3 regions of the Candidatus Flexifilum breve genome follow, and region 3 is predicted to be linked to each of the others. Evidence: riboswitches for the same ligand, from Rfam matches in the RefSeq annotation. Region 3 holds a riboswitch; each other region holds the start of a gene.

Region 1 (4,283 bases), on a different contig from region 3:
CCCCATCGGCATGTAATATTCGGCGGCGTAGCGTCCGGTCAGGTAGTGCGAAAGCTGGCGTTCGATGTCGGTGAGCAGCGCGCTCGCGCCGAAGCGGAACAGGTTCGGGAACAGCCAATCGTCGCCGAGCTCCTCTTTCATGAGAATTTGCCAGTTCATGGCGTGCTTGGCCGTGCGGATGCCGCCCGCGGGCTTAAAGCCGACCTTCACGCCCGTGCGGTCGAGATACTCGCGGATCATGCGCGTCATGATCAGGCTGACTTCGAGCGTCGCGTTGACGGGTTCTTTGCCCGTCGAGGTCTTGATGAAGTCCGATCCTGCCATCATGCAGACGAGACTGGCCTGCGCGACATGCCGCAGCGTGCCGAGTTCGCCCGTCGCCAGGATCGATTTCATGTGCGCGTCGCCGCACGCCGCGCGGAACTGCTGCACCTCGTCGTAGAGCGCTTCCCAGTTACCCGTCAGCACATGCTCGCGGCTGATCACGATGTCGATCTCTTGAGCGCCCGCCGCGACCGAGTCCTGAATTTCGGTGAGGCGCGTGCGGAACGAGCTTTGCCCCGCCGGGAACCCAGTCGAGACAGCGGCGACCGGGATGCTCGTGCCCTCCAGCGCCTTGACCGCATCGGCGACGCGGCTGTGATACACGCACACCGCGCCCGTTGTGATGCCAAGATCGGCGACGCCAAGCGCTTCGAGCATGTCCTGCCGCACGGGCTGGCGAGCTTTCGCGCACAGGCGCAGCACATTGCCGGGGGTGTCGTCGCCGGAAAGGGTGGTCAGGTCAATGCAGGTGATCGCGCGCAGCAGCCACGCCGCCTGCGTGTCCTTCTTGACCGAACGGCGCGTCCCCAGCGTCGCGGCGCGGCGCTCGGCGGCGCTGGTGTTGACGCGCACGCTCCGCACCCACCCAAGATCGAGCGGCAGTCCGGGGTTACGCTCTTCACTGTGGTGATTCACATGTTCCGCGTGAATTTCGGGGATCGCCATCGGGATTCATCCTCTGATCAACTGAATTACAGCGATTATACCCTGATCCCGCGGCGTTTTGGGCGGGTGGAGATGAATGATAGACGGGTGGTGTGAAGCGGGGTGCAATCAGTGATTTTCGTGGGGATTACCGTAGGGGCGCACGGCCGTGCGCCCCTACAAGCATGTGTGCAAACGTTAAGCGGTTTACGCCGCCGCGACGGCGCGCAGTTGATCGACGAGTTCGGCGCGGTAGGGCTGAAGTTCGGCTTTGAGGCGGTCGAGGATGGCGTGCGCGTTGGCGACCTCCAGAATGAGCGCGGGATGACCCGCTTCGAGGCGACCGGAGAGTGAACTCACATGATCGTGATCCGGCTTGAAGCCTGAATCCACGAGGTTGGCGGCTAAGCGCCCGGTGACGTTGCCGAGCAGACCGCCCACCAGCGCCGCCGCGCCGACCGCGATCAGCGCCCCGACGCCGGGGATGGCCAGCGCGCCCAACTGCGCGACGCCGAGCGCCGCAATCGCCGCGCCGAGTGTGCCGCCCGTGATTCCGCCTTCATCCGGCCCGATGTCATCGTCGAGAAAAATGACCTCCCCACTGTTCGCCTTGGCGACAATCGCCGCGTGCTCAATGTGGAGATCCTTGATGCCCATGAGGTGATCGAGGGCTTTAGTGAGGGTGGTGCGCGACGGAAAGATCGCCACTACCAGTTCAGACGACATCGTTTATTCCCTTGCCAACCAGATCGTACCTGTTGAGAATACATCAACTCTGGATACTACAACAATGAATTCTTCCAATCTCATGGTGACAGGTGTCACAAATGCCGCATGGGATTGCGGGGATCAGGGATGGGCAGAGCCTCCCATCCCCGGAGGTTAGGGCGTGGTGATTTCAGCTTCGAAGGGCTGCAGGTCTTGCTGCAAACGTCCGAGCACATCGACTTCAGCTTCGGCGTCGAGCACCATAGCGACGCGGCCCGCGCTCAAATGCCCCGCTAATTCGTCCAACTGGTCATCTTTGATGCCGAGATCAATCAGGCTGGCGGTGAGGCCGCCCGTCGCCCCGCCGATCAAGCCGCCGAGCAGCGCGCCCGCGCCGATGGCGATGATCGGGCCAACGCCCGGCAGCAGGAATGCGCCTAAGCCGGCGATGCCGAGCGCCCCCATGAGCGACCCGAGCGTACCGCCCGCGATGCTGCCTTCGCTCACGCTGATGTCGTCTTCGAGGACGACCGTTTCGCCGTCGTCGGCTTTCACGATGACCGCAGAGTGTTTAATCTTCAGATAGTCCAGCGCTTTCACGCGCTCGACGGCGTCAATCAACGAACCACGCGATGGAAAAACGGCGATGATTGTATGACGTTTCATGACCGACTCCTCTCCGTTCATTACTTCCAGTATAGCGCATTGTGCGGCGCTTGACGCTGATCTCAGGATAGATTACAATGCATTTTCGAAGTTCAATTGAACATCTCATCAAGAGGCGAGGGAGAGACACGGCTCACTGATCTCGCGGCAACCCCTGAAGCGTCGGGAAGGTGCTAAGTCCGTCAGACATGGGTCTGGAAGATGAGCAATTTCTGTCTATCCCGCGCCTCTGTGTCTTGACTGCCTGAGGCGTTTTTGTTTTTTGGGGGAAGGCGCTATGCAGAACATTGACCTCAATTTACTTCGCGAAGTTCCACTCTTCGAACTGCTGGACGATCAAGAACTAGAAGCGCTGGCGCAGCAGCTTGAGCAAATGACGTTCATGCCCGGTCAGGTGATTTTCACGGCGGGTGAACCCGGCGGCACAATGTTCATTGTGCAGCGGGGCCGTGTGGAAATCTTCATCCGCGACCGCAGCCACGAGCGCGTCACCATCAGCTACATGGAAAAAGGCGAAATCTTCGGGGAACTGTCGCTGCTCGACAACGCGAGCCGCAGCACGAGCGCGCGCGCCATCGATCAGACGATGGTGCTGGTCATTGACCGGAACGACTTGCTCATGCTGGTGCGCGCCCACCCCGCTGCCGCGCTCGACATGATCGCCATGCTCGGCAAGCGCATCCGCGAGACCGATGTCTTGGTGCGCAACCGCGTCGTCGCCCGCAACGTCAACGAAGAGATGGAAGAGGTCATCAAGCCGACGATTGGCGAACGCCTCTCTGATTTTCTGACGATGGTCGCTGGTGATATTCGCTTCGTCTACTTCAACTTTGTGTGGTTCGCCGTGTGGATGGTGCTGAATATGCACATCATCCCCGGTCTGGAACCGTTTGATCCGTTCCCATTCGGCCTGCTGACGATGATCGTCTCACTGGAAGCGATCTTCCTCTCGCTGTTCGTGTTGATCAGCCAGAACCGGCAGGCGGCGCGCGACAAGATTCGCGACGACATCGAATACAGCGTGAACATCAAGGCGGAGCTGGAAATTCGCGATATTCAGGATCAACTCGACGAGATTCAGGCGCTGATCGTGCAGCAAATGGCGCAAACGCGGGTGCCGGGCAAGCTGCTGCACGCGCGCCCCAACACTTCCAAACCCGAAAATGAAGCGTGATTTGAGTAGAAAGTGATGGATCGATGCCTCCCGTGAACACCTTTGAGAAGTTCCAGACCGCGCTCCAGCAATTTCGCAAGGTGAGCGGCGACATGTTGGCGGTGACCGACACCTACACGCCGGAATTGGCCGAAAAGTCGGAGGCGTGCGGCTGGTGGTCGCCCAAGCAGATCATCGCGCACGAAGCCGGGTGGCTGGTCGAACTGCACCGCCGCTATGACCTGTTCGCAGCGGGGAATGTCGAACCGATTGAGTACGACTTCGATACATTCAACGCGCAGTCAGTCGAGGCGCGGGCACATTTGGATTGGCCGGGCACGCTCAGTGAGTTTCGCGATTTGATCGCGCGCACCATCAGCCGCGCGGAATCCCTCACAGCGCAGCAGGCGGGCGGCATTAAGGGGTATGGCGGGTGGTTGGATGCGATGAGTGAAGACATGGAAACGCACACCCATCAGTTAAGCGAGTTCAAGAAGCTGCAAGGCTAAAGCGTCAATGACGAACATGTATCCGATTCTCGAATACGACAGCAATCCCAACGCGATGATCGAGCCGCACAAGCTGCTGCGGCGGCACGAGCGCATGCCGGAATACTGTGTCCTGTGCTTCTTTCAGGAAGTGATCGCGGCGGCCTGTGCTGAAGCTGAGCAAGTGCTGGTGCTGCGCAGCGAAATGGGCAGCAATCCGGTGTACGTGATCGAGCAGGATGGTCGGCGGGTGGCGGTGGCGCATCCCGGCGTGGGCGCGCCGCTGGCCGCGGGGTATC
Region 2 (4,283 bases), on a different contig from region 3:
CGCGAGTTGTTCGATTCCCGCCTCGGGACGCTCGACTTTCCGTATAACAGCGGCGTGTGGCGCTACAAAGAAATGATTTACCCGGACGTTGACCCTGCCCTGATCGTCAGCCGCCCGGAAGGCAACACGAACCTCTACCCGTCACCGCGCCTATCCAAATGGGTCGGCGTGGAGAAGCTGTACCTGAAGCATGAAGGCGAAAACCCGACCGGATCGTTCAAAGATCGCGGCATGACGGGCGGCTTGACGCAGGCGCAGGTGCTCGGTATGAAAAAGGTGGCGTGCGCCTCGACGGGCAACACCTCGGCGTCGCTGGCGGCGTACGCGGCGTGGAGCGGTATTCAGGGAATCGTGCTGTTCCAGAACAAGCAGATCGCGCTCGGCAAACTGTCGCAAGCGGTCGCGTATGGCGCGACGTGCATCCGCATTGCCGCCGACTTCGACCGCAACCTCGAACTCGTGCGCGAAATCTCAGAAAAGCTCGGCATTTATGTGCTCAACTCGGTCAATCCGTTCCGCCTTGAGGGGCAGAAGTCGATCATGATCGAGACGATCCAGCAGTTGCGCTGGCAGGTTCCCGACTGGATCGTCGTGCCCGGCGGCAATCTCGGCAACAGTTCGGCGTTTGGCAAGGGTCTGCGCGAAATGTATGAGATCGGCCTGATCGACCGCCTGCCGTCGCTGGCGATCATTCAGGCGGAAGGCGCGAATCCGCTGTACCGCGCCTACCAGAACGGTTTCACTGACTATCAACCGATGGAAGCGGATACCATCGCCACGGCGATCAAGATTGGCAACCCGGTCAACTACCCCAAGGCCGTGCGCGCGCTCCAGTGGACGGAAGGCGTGGTCGAACAGGTCACCGACCAGCAGATCATGGATGCCAAGGCGCTGATCGACGCGCAGGGTATCGGCTGCGAACCCGCGTCGGCGTGTTCACTGGCGGGCGTCAAGAAGCTGGTCGAAAATGGGGTAATCAAGCCGCATGAGACGGTGGTCGGCATCCTGACGGGTCACGTGCTGAAAGACCCGGACGCGACGATTGCGTATCATGAAGGGCTGCTGGACGACATCGAGTCGGCGTTCCCGAACCGGGTGTTCGCGGCCAAGCCGACGGTCGAGTCACTGGCGGAAGTCATCAACGACGCGAACTTAACGCCAGCATAAAAGCAAGAAACGCCAAGATTAAACGCAAAGGCGCGAAGACGCAGAGACGCAAAGGAGTTAGTAGAACAATTCCTTTGCGTCTTCGTGTCCTTGCGTCTTTGCGACGAGTCTTGTGCTTGTTACTGGCGGAAGCGGACTTCCCACAGGTTCTGAATCTGCGGATATTCGTGACGGGCACGGATGCCGGACAGCGCCTGTTCCAGATCGTTGATGAGGTCGTTGGTATCTTCGATGCCGACGGCGAAGCGCACCAGATTGTCCTTGATGCCCAACGCAAGGCGTTCTTCGGTCGTCTTTTCGAAGTAGCTCATCAGCGCGGGCTGCTCGATCAGGCTTTCGACCCCGCCGAGGCTCGGCGCGATGTACGGAATGCGCATGCGGTCAATGAAATCACTGGTCGTCTTGAGGTCCCCCTTCACTTCGAAGGTCACGACGCCGCCGAACGCGTCCATCTGCGAAGCCGCGACGGTGTAATCGGGGTGCGACTTCAGGCCGGGATACCACACGCGGTCAATCGACGGGTGCGCTTCGAGGAAGCGCGCGACTTCGAGCGCCGTTTCGTTCTGCTGCTGTACGCGCACGCCCAACGTTTTGATGCCGCGATCCACCAGATACGCTGCATGCGGGTCAACCACGCCGCCGAGCACACCGCGCGCGTCACGCAGCGCCTTCATGCGGTCGCCCTGCCCCACAATCACGCCCGCCAGCACATCGTTGTGCCCCGCGAGGTACTTGGTCGCGCTGTGCAGCACAAAGTCGATGCCCCATTCCAGTGGACGCTGATTGACCGGCGTCGCAAACGTGCTGTCGATGAGCGTGAGCACACGGTGCTTCTTGCCAATCTGGGCGATGCGTTCAAGGTCGGCGATGCGGAGGTAAGGGTTGGTCGGGCTTTCGGAGATGATGATGCGGGTTTTCTTGGGGATGATGGCGGTTTCCATCGCTTCGTAGTCACCCATGTGGACGACGGTGGTTTCAATGCCAAAACGCTTGAGGAAGGTCAAACAGAATTGGCGGGTGCGGCGATAACAGTCATCGGTGATGACGATGTGCGACCCCGCCGGGAGAATGGACAGCAGCAGCGAGGTGATCGCGTTCATGCCCGAGGAATACAGCACGGCATCGTCGCCGCCATCCAGCGCCGCCAGCTTGCGTTCGACCGCGGTTACGGTCGGGTTGCCATAGCGACCGTATTCCTCACGGTCTTCGCCATCGCCCCACGTCTTACGTTCCATAAAATCGATCAGCTCTTGCGTATCGCTGAAGGTATACGTCGCTGTCTGCACGATCGGCGCGGTGAGTGAGTTGTAGGCTTTGGCGCGCTTCGTCCCGCCATGGACTGAACGTGTTTTGCTTCCCCGATTGTTACCATTGAGCATGATCGACTGTCTCCACACCATACAATAAAACCCCACCGTGGCACTCGCTCCACACGGCAGGGTTCGGGAATAAAAAGAGACTTCGGCATGAAGTCTCTTTGAGGTCGTAACCTGGGTCACCAGAAGTACGCTCTCATCTTCCAGAATAATCTGCCGGACTTAGCACCTTCCCGCACCGATAAGGCTGGTGTGGGGGTTGCCGCGAGTTCATCGAGCCGTACTCTCCCTCGCTCTGGATAAGAGTGTTGCGCTATGGGGTTTGTTAACGTACTTGGAGAGGACTATAGCATGCTTTTGGTGTGCTGGCAAGCAGGCAATTCGACCACCCGTCATTACCTATCCACAAGCGGAGGAGTCCCGCTATACTTATGAGAGCAGGATCAGATAACAGTGGTCAGGGTGGCGATGGAAGATAAGTACGTCGGCATTATGCTGATGAGCGGCGTGGATGACGGCCTGCTGCTCACCTTTGGGGATGACGCTGGGTCGCAGGACGGCGGCGATTGGACGCTGACCATCGGGCGCAAGGAAGACAACGATGTGTGCCTGCGTAACGACACCTATAGTTCGCGGTATCATGCCAAACTGCATCGGCGTGACCAGGGGTGGTGGCTGGAAGACTGCGACAGCAAAAATGGCACCTTTATCGAAGATAACGTGGATGACCAGCGCGTGACAGGCACCATCCCGTTGAGCGACGGCCAATTGTTCCGCGTCGGACGCACGTGGATGCGCATTCAGCCTGTCGAATAACCGCGATTACAGACCAAAGACAAAGACTTATGGCGACGATTGGGCTTCGAGACATTCTGATCAATGCGCGGCAAGAATCTTTCCGCATGAATCACTACTACCTCGGCGTCGAGCATCTGTTCATTGGCCTGCTGGACATTCAAAGCGGCCTGACCGGAACGCTGCTCGAAGAACAGGGGTTAACGCCGCAGTATGTGGTTGATGCGATCCGCCGTTTGACAGGCAAAGGCAACCGTCAGCGCCTGTGGGCGGGCGTGCCCGATACACCGCGCACCAAGGTCGTGTTGAGCATCGCCAACGACCTCGCGCTCGAAGCGCACCGTCCGGAAATCGACGAGCGCGATTTGCTGCTGGCGATCCTCGAAGAGAATGACAGCATCCCCGTGCGCGTGCTGCGCAAGCTCGAAATTAATCTGGAGCGGTTGCGATCCGAGGCGCGCACGCGGGCCCTCACCGACGCTCCCGCCCAGTCCTATATCAAGATCGATTTTGGGCAGGACTTCGACGGGACCTTCGCCCTTTCCGACCAGACGATTGCGCTGCTGCGGCGCATGTTCCACGGCTACAGTCAGATTCGCGTTGAGCGGCGGCTGATGGGCGGATACACAGCCGCGCTCATCCTCGTGGTGACGCCCATCGGGACGGATCGCATGGAGGACGCCGCGGTCGTGGTCAAAATCGACACGGCAGATATCGTGCTGGATGAAGCGCAGCGCTACGAGCAGCATGTTAAGAATTCACTGCCGCCGCTCACCGCGCGTCTGGAAGACAAACCGACGACGTCGGAGACGTCTGACCTCGCCGGGCTGAAATACACGTTCGTCGCTGGGACGGACAACAACGCACAGGACTTGCGGACGGTCGCTCAGAAGATCGGCGTGGACAACCTCGGTGACTGGCTGCGGCGTGAACTCTACCCCTACTTCGGCAAAACGTGGTGGCAGCAGCGCCGCGAATTCAGCTTTCAGGTGTGGACGGAATATG
Region 3 (4,283 bases):
ATATCATCGCGGCGGCGCACAATGGCACTTTCGAGATATTCCAGCACGAATACGATCACCGCGCCGAGCCCAAAGCCGATCAGCCCGCCCGCCGCCGTATTGATCGGGACGTTGGGACGCAGCAGACCATACTGCGGGCGATCCACCAGCAGCGCCGTGATGCGATCCGACTGCTGCACGGTCTGGTTTTCCCGGTTGCGGTACTGCACGAGCAAACTGCCCCATTCATAGGCGATATCGTTGGCCATATCGCCATCCGGCAGGTCGATATCGATCTGCATCGTGAAGCGGTTGCTGTCGGCGGTGAAAGTCGCCGCGCCCAGCAGATCGCCGGGGGTCATGTCGAGGTCAAGGGAGTCAATCACCTGCTGCGCGCGGTCGGTACTGCTCAAATACACGCGGTAGGACTGCATCAAACGGATCAGGGCTTCGGTCAGGCCGAGGTCGGTCCGCGCCGGCTGAATCAACACCAGTTGGGTCGAACGGTAGACGGGCGTCTGCTGGCGGCTGATAAGGTACGCGCTGGCCGCGGTGAGGATGGCCAGCAGGATCATGATCCAGCCTCGACGGAGAAGAATGCGCCCATAATCGATCAAGTTCATAGAGTATCCTCGCAAACAAAAGCCGCCTAATTCTACCGCATTCGCCAAAATAGTGAACGTTTGCTTAAACCTGACTGAAATTCATGTCCTTCTTAAGTCACCGTTTTACTCTGTATTCGCTGTGACTAGGACTGAAGCTGTAATGGAATGGTGGTCAAATGGATAAGCTGCTGAGCGACATGAATCGCTTCCACAGACATGATGATGGTGATATGCTTACCGTAATGCACGACAAAATGCAATCACCCGAATTTATGCAAGCCTTTGAGTTAGGATTGCCGCCTGTGGATCACGACAAGATTGAAACGTCGATGGTCAAGATTCTGGAAGCGGTGGGCGAAGACCCCAGCCGCGAAGGGCTGCTCAAGACCCCCAACCGCGTCGCGCGCATGTACGAGGAACTCTTGGACGGCTACCGAACTGACCCGGCCAAACTGCTGAACGGCGCGCTCTTTGATGTCGACTACGACGATATGGTGATCGTCCGCGACATCGAATTCAACAGTCTGTGCGAACATCACATGCTGCCCTTCTATGGGGTGGTTCATGTCGCCTACATCCCGCGCGACAAAGTCGTCGGGCTGTCGAAGATTCCGCGCATCGTGGACATGTTCGCGCATCGCCTGCAGGTGCAGGAACGCATGACGCGGCAGATCGCCGATTTCATTCAGGAAGTGCTGGATCCGCAAGGCGTCGCGGTCGTCGCCGATGGCGTGCACATGTGCTCGATGATCCGCGGCGTCAAGAAGCACGAATCGAGCATGACCACCAGCGCCATGCTCGGCCACTTCCGCACCGATCACATCACGCGGGGCGAATTCATGGCGCATCTGGGACGCCCGACCGCGCACCGCTAACCCCCCCCCCCCGCTGGTATTCGTTCTCGATGGTTACGGTAGGGGCCGCAACGGTTTTGTTTGGCGGCGCGCGCCCCTACGTGCTTTGGTCGCCCCGGACGGCACAGCCTCCCCGCGCCCCTATTCATAAGTTAAACTGCAGCCAGTAGCCCACATCCACCTATGTGATAGAAAACCTGAATATTCCCTGCGTCTGCTGCTGGTCTTTACACATTATTTAGAGGCCGCAAGCACTTTTGACTTGCCAAGGCCACAACACAATGCTATAGTGAATCCTAATGCAGTTGCGATGTGTTATGTCGGGCTGCACTCATCAAGAGCGAGGGAGAGAACGGCTCGTTGATCTCGCGGCAACCCCCGGAGCGCCGGGTAGGTGCCAATTCCGTCCAGAGCAAGACCTCTGGCAGATGAGCGGATAAATCAGTGATTGAGCTGAAGACGTTTCCCTGCCGGAGAAACGTCTTTTTTATTGGAGGCTCACACTCTCATGGTGCAACAACAACAGCAGGCTGCCGGCTCGACTTTCATGTCCTCCCCACGGTACTTCTTCACCTCGGAGTCCGTGTCGGAAGGCCACCCGGACAAGATGTGCGATCAGGTCTCGGATGCCGTATTGGACGCCATTCTCACGAATGATCCGAATGCGCGTGTCGCTTGCGAAAGCTCCACCACGACGGGTATCGTGTTCGTTTTCGGTGAAATCACCACGAGCACGTATGTCGATATTGAAGAACTGGTCCGCGAAACCGTGCGCGGCATCGGCTACACCCGCGGCAAGTACGGCTTTGACGCCGACACCTGCGGTGTGATGGTCTCGATTAAGGAACAGTCGTCAGATATCGCGCAGGGTGTTGACAAGGCGCTGGAAGCCCGCGAAGGCCAGATGAGCGATGCGGAAATCGAAGCGACGGGCGCGGGCGATCAAGGCATGATGATCGGCTTCGCCTGCGACGAAACGCCGGAACTGATGCCGCTGACCATTTCGCTGGCGCACAAGCTGACCCGCCGCCTCGCCGAAGCGCGCAAGTCCGGTGAAATCGACTGGCTGCGTCCCGACGCCAAGAGTCAGGTGACGGTCGAATATGCTTACGGCAAGCCGAAGCGTGTCGACACCATCGTCGTCTCAACCCAGCACGCGCCGGAAGTATCGCAGGAAGAAATCCGCAAGACGGTGATTGAACAGATCATCATGCGCGTCGTGCCCCATCACCTGCTGGACGACAACACGCGCATTTTCGTCAACCCGACCGGTCGTTTCGTCACCGGTGGCCCGCTCGGCGACGCTGGCCTGACCGGACGCAAGATCATTGTCGACACTTATGGCGGCGTGGCCCGTCACGGCGGCGGCGCGTTCTCCGGCAAGGACCCGACGAAGGTCGATCGCAGCGCGGCGTACATGGCGCGCTACATCGCCAAGAACATCGTCGCGGCGGGCATCGCCAAGCGCTTTGAACTGCAGGTGTCGTACGCCATCGGCGTCGCCCAGCCGACCTCGCTGGCCGTCGAAACCTTCGGCACGGGCGTCATCCCGGATGAACAGATCGAAGCGATCATCCGCAAGCACTTTGACATGCGCCCCGCCGCCATCATCCGCGACCTGAACCTGCGCCGCCCGATCTACAAGCAGGTCGCCGCGTATGGTCACTTTGGCCGCGATGATATCAGCGTGCCGTGGGAACAGACCGACAAGGCGGATGCCCTCCGCGCTGAAGCCGGGCTGTAGGAGAAGTTGACAGTTCACAGTCTTCAGTGAACCGTTAAAGACTAGAACTGATGTAGGGGCGCACGGCGGTGCGCCTCTACCATTTAACCCCCGTATCTCTAATTCGCATCGGACGACCGCGTTTGCTTCTGCCACGGATAACTGTGAACTGATCACTGTCAACCTATTCTCATTGCCGCGCTGCCTCGGGTTAGTGTATAGTTTCAGCAGCGGACTATTCACGAAGGTAAGGGCGATTATGCGCGCGTTGAAAGCTATCGGCAGCGGTATCAAAAACTTCATGATTCTGTTCTCGTTCATCGTCAATCTGATTCTGATCATCGTGCTGGTGGTGCTGCTCCTGCTGATCTTCGACATCAAGAACAACGTCGCCTCGCCGCTGCTCACTGGGCTGCACAGCAGTTTCGTCGGGCTGGACGAAGCCACCATCGACTGGACAATCCCCGTCCGCGATACGATCCCCGTCGTGCTCAATGTGCCGCTGGAAACGCAAACCGTCGTCGTGCTGACGCAGTCCGTGCCGCTGGTCGTGAACGCAACCATCACCCTCCCCGGCGTTGGCGTGCTCAACAACGCCAGCGTGAATCTATCGCTGCCCGCGGGGCTGGAACTGCCCGTCGCGCTCGATTTGGATGTCCCCATCAACGAGGAATTACCCGTCGCGCTGGATGTCCGCGCCGTGATCCCCGTGTCGGAGACGCAGCTCCACGACCCGATCAACAACCTGCGCCTCACGTTTGAACCGATTGTCCGCGCGCTGTTCAACCTGCCCGACAATTTTGCCGAAGCTACCCAGTTCGCCGCCGACGCGATCAGCGGGGAGCCGATCTACCTGATGGCGGACAGCGATTATTCGCGCGATCCGTGGCCGGGCTTCTCGGAGACTGCCGGCTTGGGCTACACGCTCGATGATGAACCGGTGCCCATGGCTAACCAACCGATCCCGACGGGACTGGTCGCCATCGGCGGCATTCGCGCGCTCGACGAACTGCTGCGCCCACAGTTGTACGAAGGCGATTCTTCGCCGGAAACGATCAATCAGCAGGCGGTGACCACTATGCAGGGTCAAGCCGTGCCGCCCGAGAACTACGACGGGAGCTA

Evidence for each region. A riboswitch is a leader RNA that binds a small molecule or an ion and turns the genes downstream of it on or off. The one in region 3 is predicted to bind S-adenosylmethionine.
Region 1: it holds a riboswitch for S-adenosylmethionine, as region 3 does, so the genes downstream of both, IPK17_RS14355 (DUF1003 domain-containing protein) here and metK (methionine adenosyltransferase) in region 3, are expected to answer to the same signal.
Region 2: it holds a riboswitch for S-adenosylmethionine, as region 3 does, so the genes downstream of both, IPK17_RS01895 (trans-sulfuration enzyme family protein) here and metK (methionine adenosyltransferase) in region 3, are expected to answer to the same signal.

The regions. Positions count from the first base shown of each region.
Region 1 covers NZ_JADJPI010000015.1:3,206-7,488, reverse strand. Annotated here, with positions in the region: gene deoC (deoxyribose-phosphate aldolase) at 1-990, opposite strand, end outside; gene IPK17_RS14365 (hypothetical protein) at 1,177-1,695, opposite strand; gene IPK17_RS14360 (hypothetical protein) at 1,852-2,343, opposite strand; SAM riboswitch class I at 2,446-2,551, shown strand; gene IPK17_RS14355 (DUF1003 domain-containing protein) at 2,621-3,517, shown strand; gene IPK17_RS14350 (hypothetical protein) at 3,541-4,005, shown strand; gene IPK17_RS14345 (nucleoside phosphorylase) at 4,013-4,283, shown strand, end outside.
Region 2 covers NZ_JADJPI010000004.1:239,347-243,629, forward strand. Annotated here, with positions in the region: gene thrC (threonine synthase) at 1-1,167, shown strand, start outside; gene IPK17_RS01895 (trans-sulfuration enzyme family protein) at 1,287-2,546, opposite strand; SAM riboswitch class I at 2,677-2,789, opposite strand; gene IPK17_RS01900 (FHA domain-containing protein) at 2,952-3,299, shown strand; gene IPK17_RS01905 (Clp protease N-terminal domain-containing protein) at 3,329-4,283, shown strand, end outside.
Region 3 covers NZ_JADJPI010000037.1:244,891-249,173, reverse strand. Annotated here, with positions in the region: gene IPK17_RS32040 (YveK family protein) at 1-602, opposite strand, end outside; gene folE (GTP cyclohydrolase I FolE) at 761-1,459, shown strand; SAM riboswitch class I at 1,767-1,873, shown strand; gene metK (methionine adenosyltransferase) at 1,947-3,182, shown strand; gene IPK17_RS32025 (hypothetical protein) at 3,421-4,283, shown strand, end outside.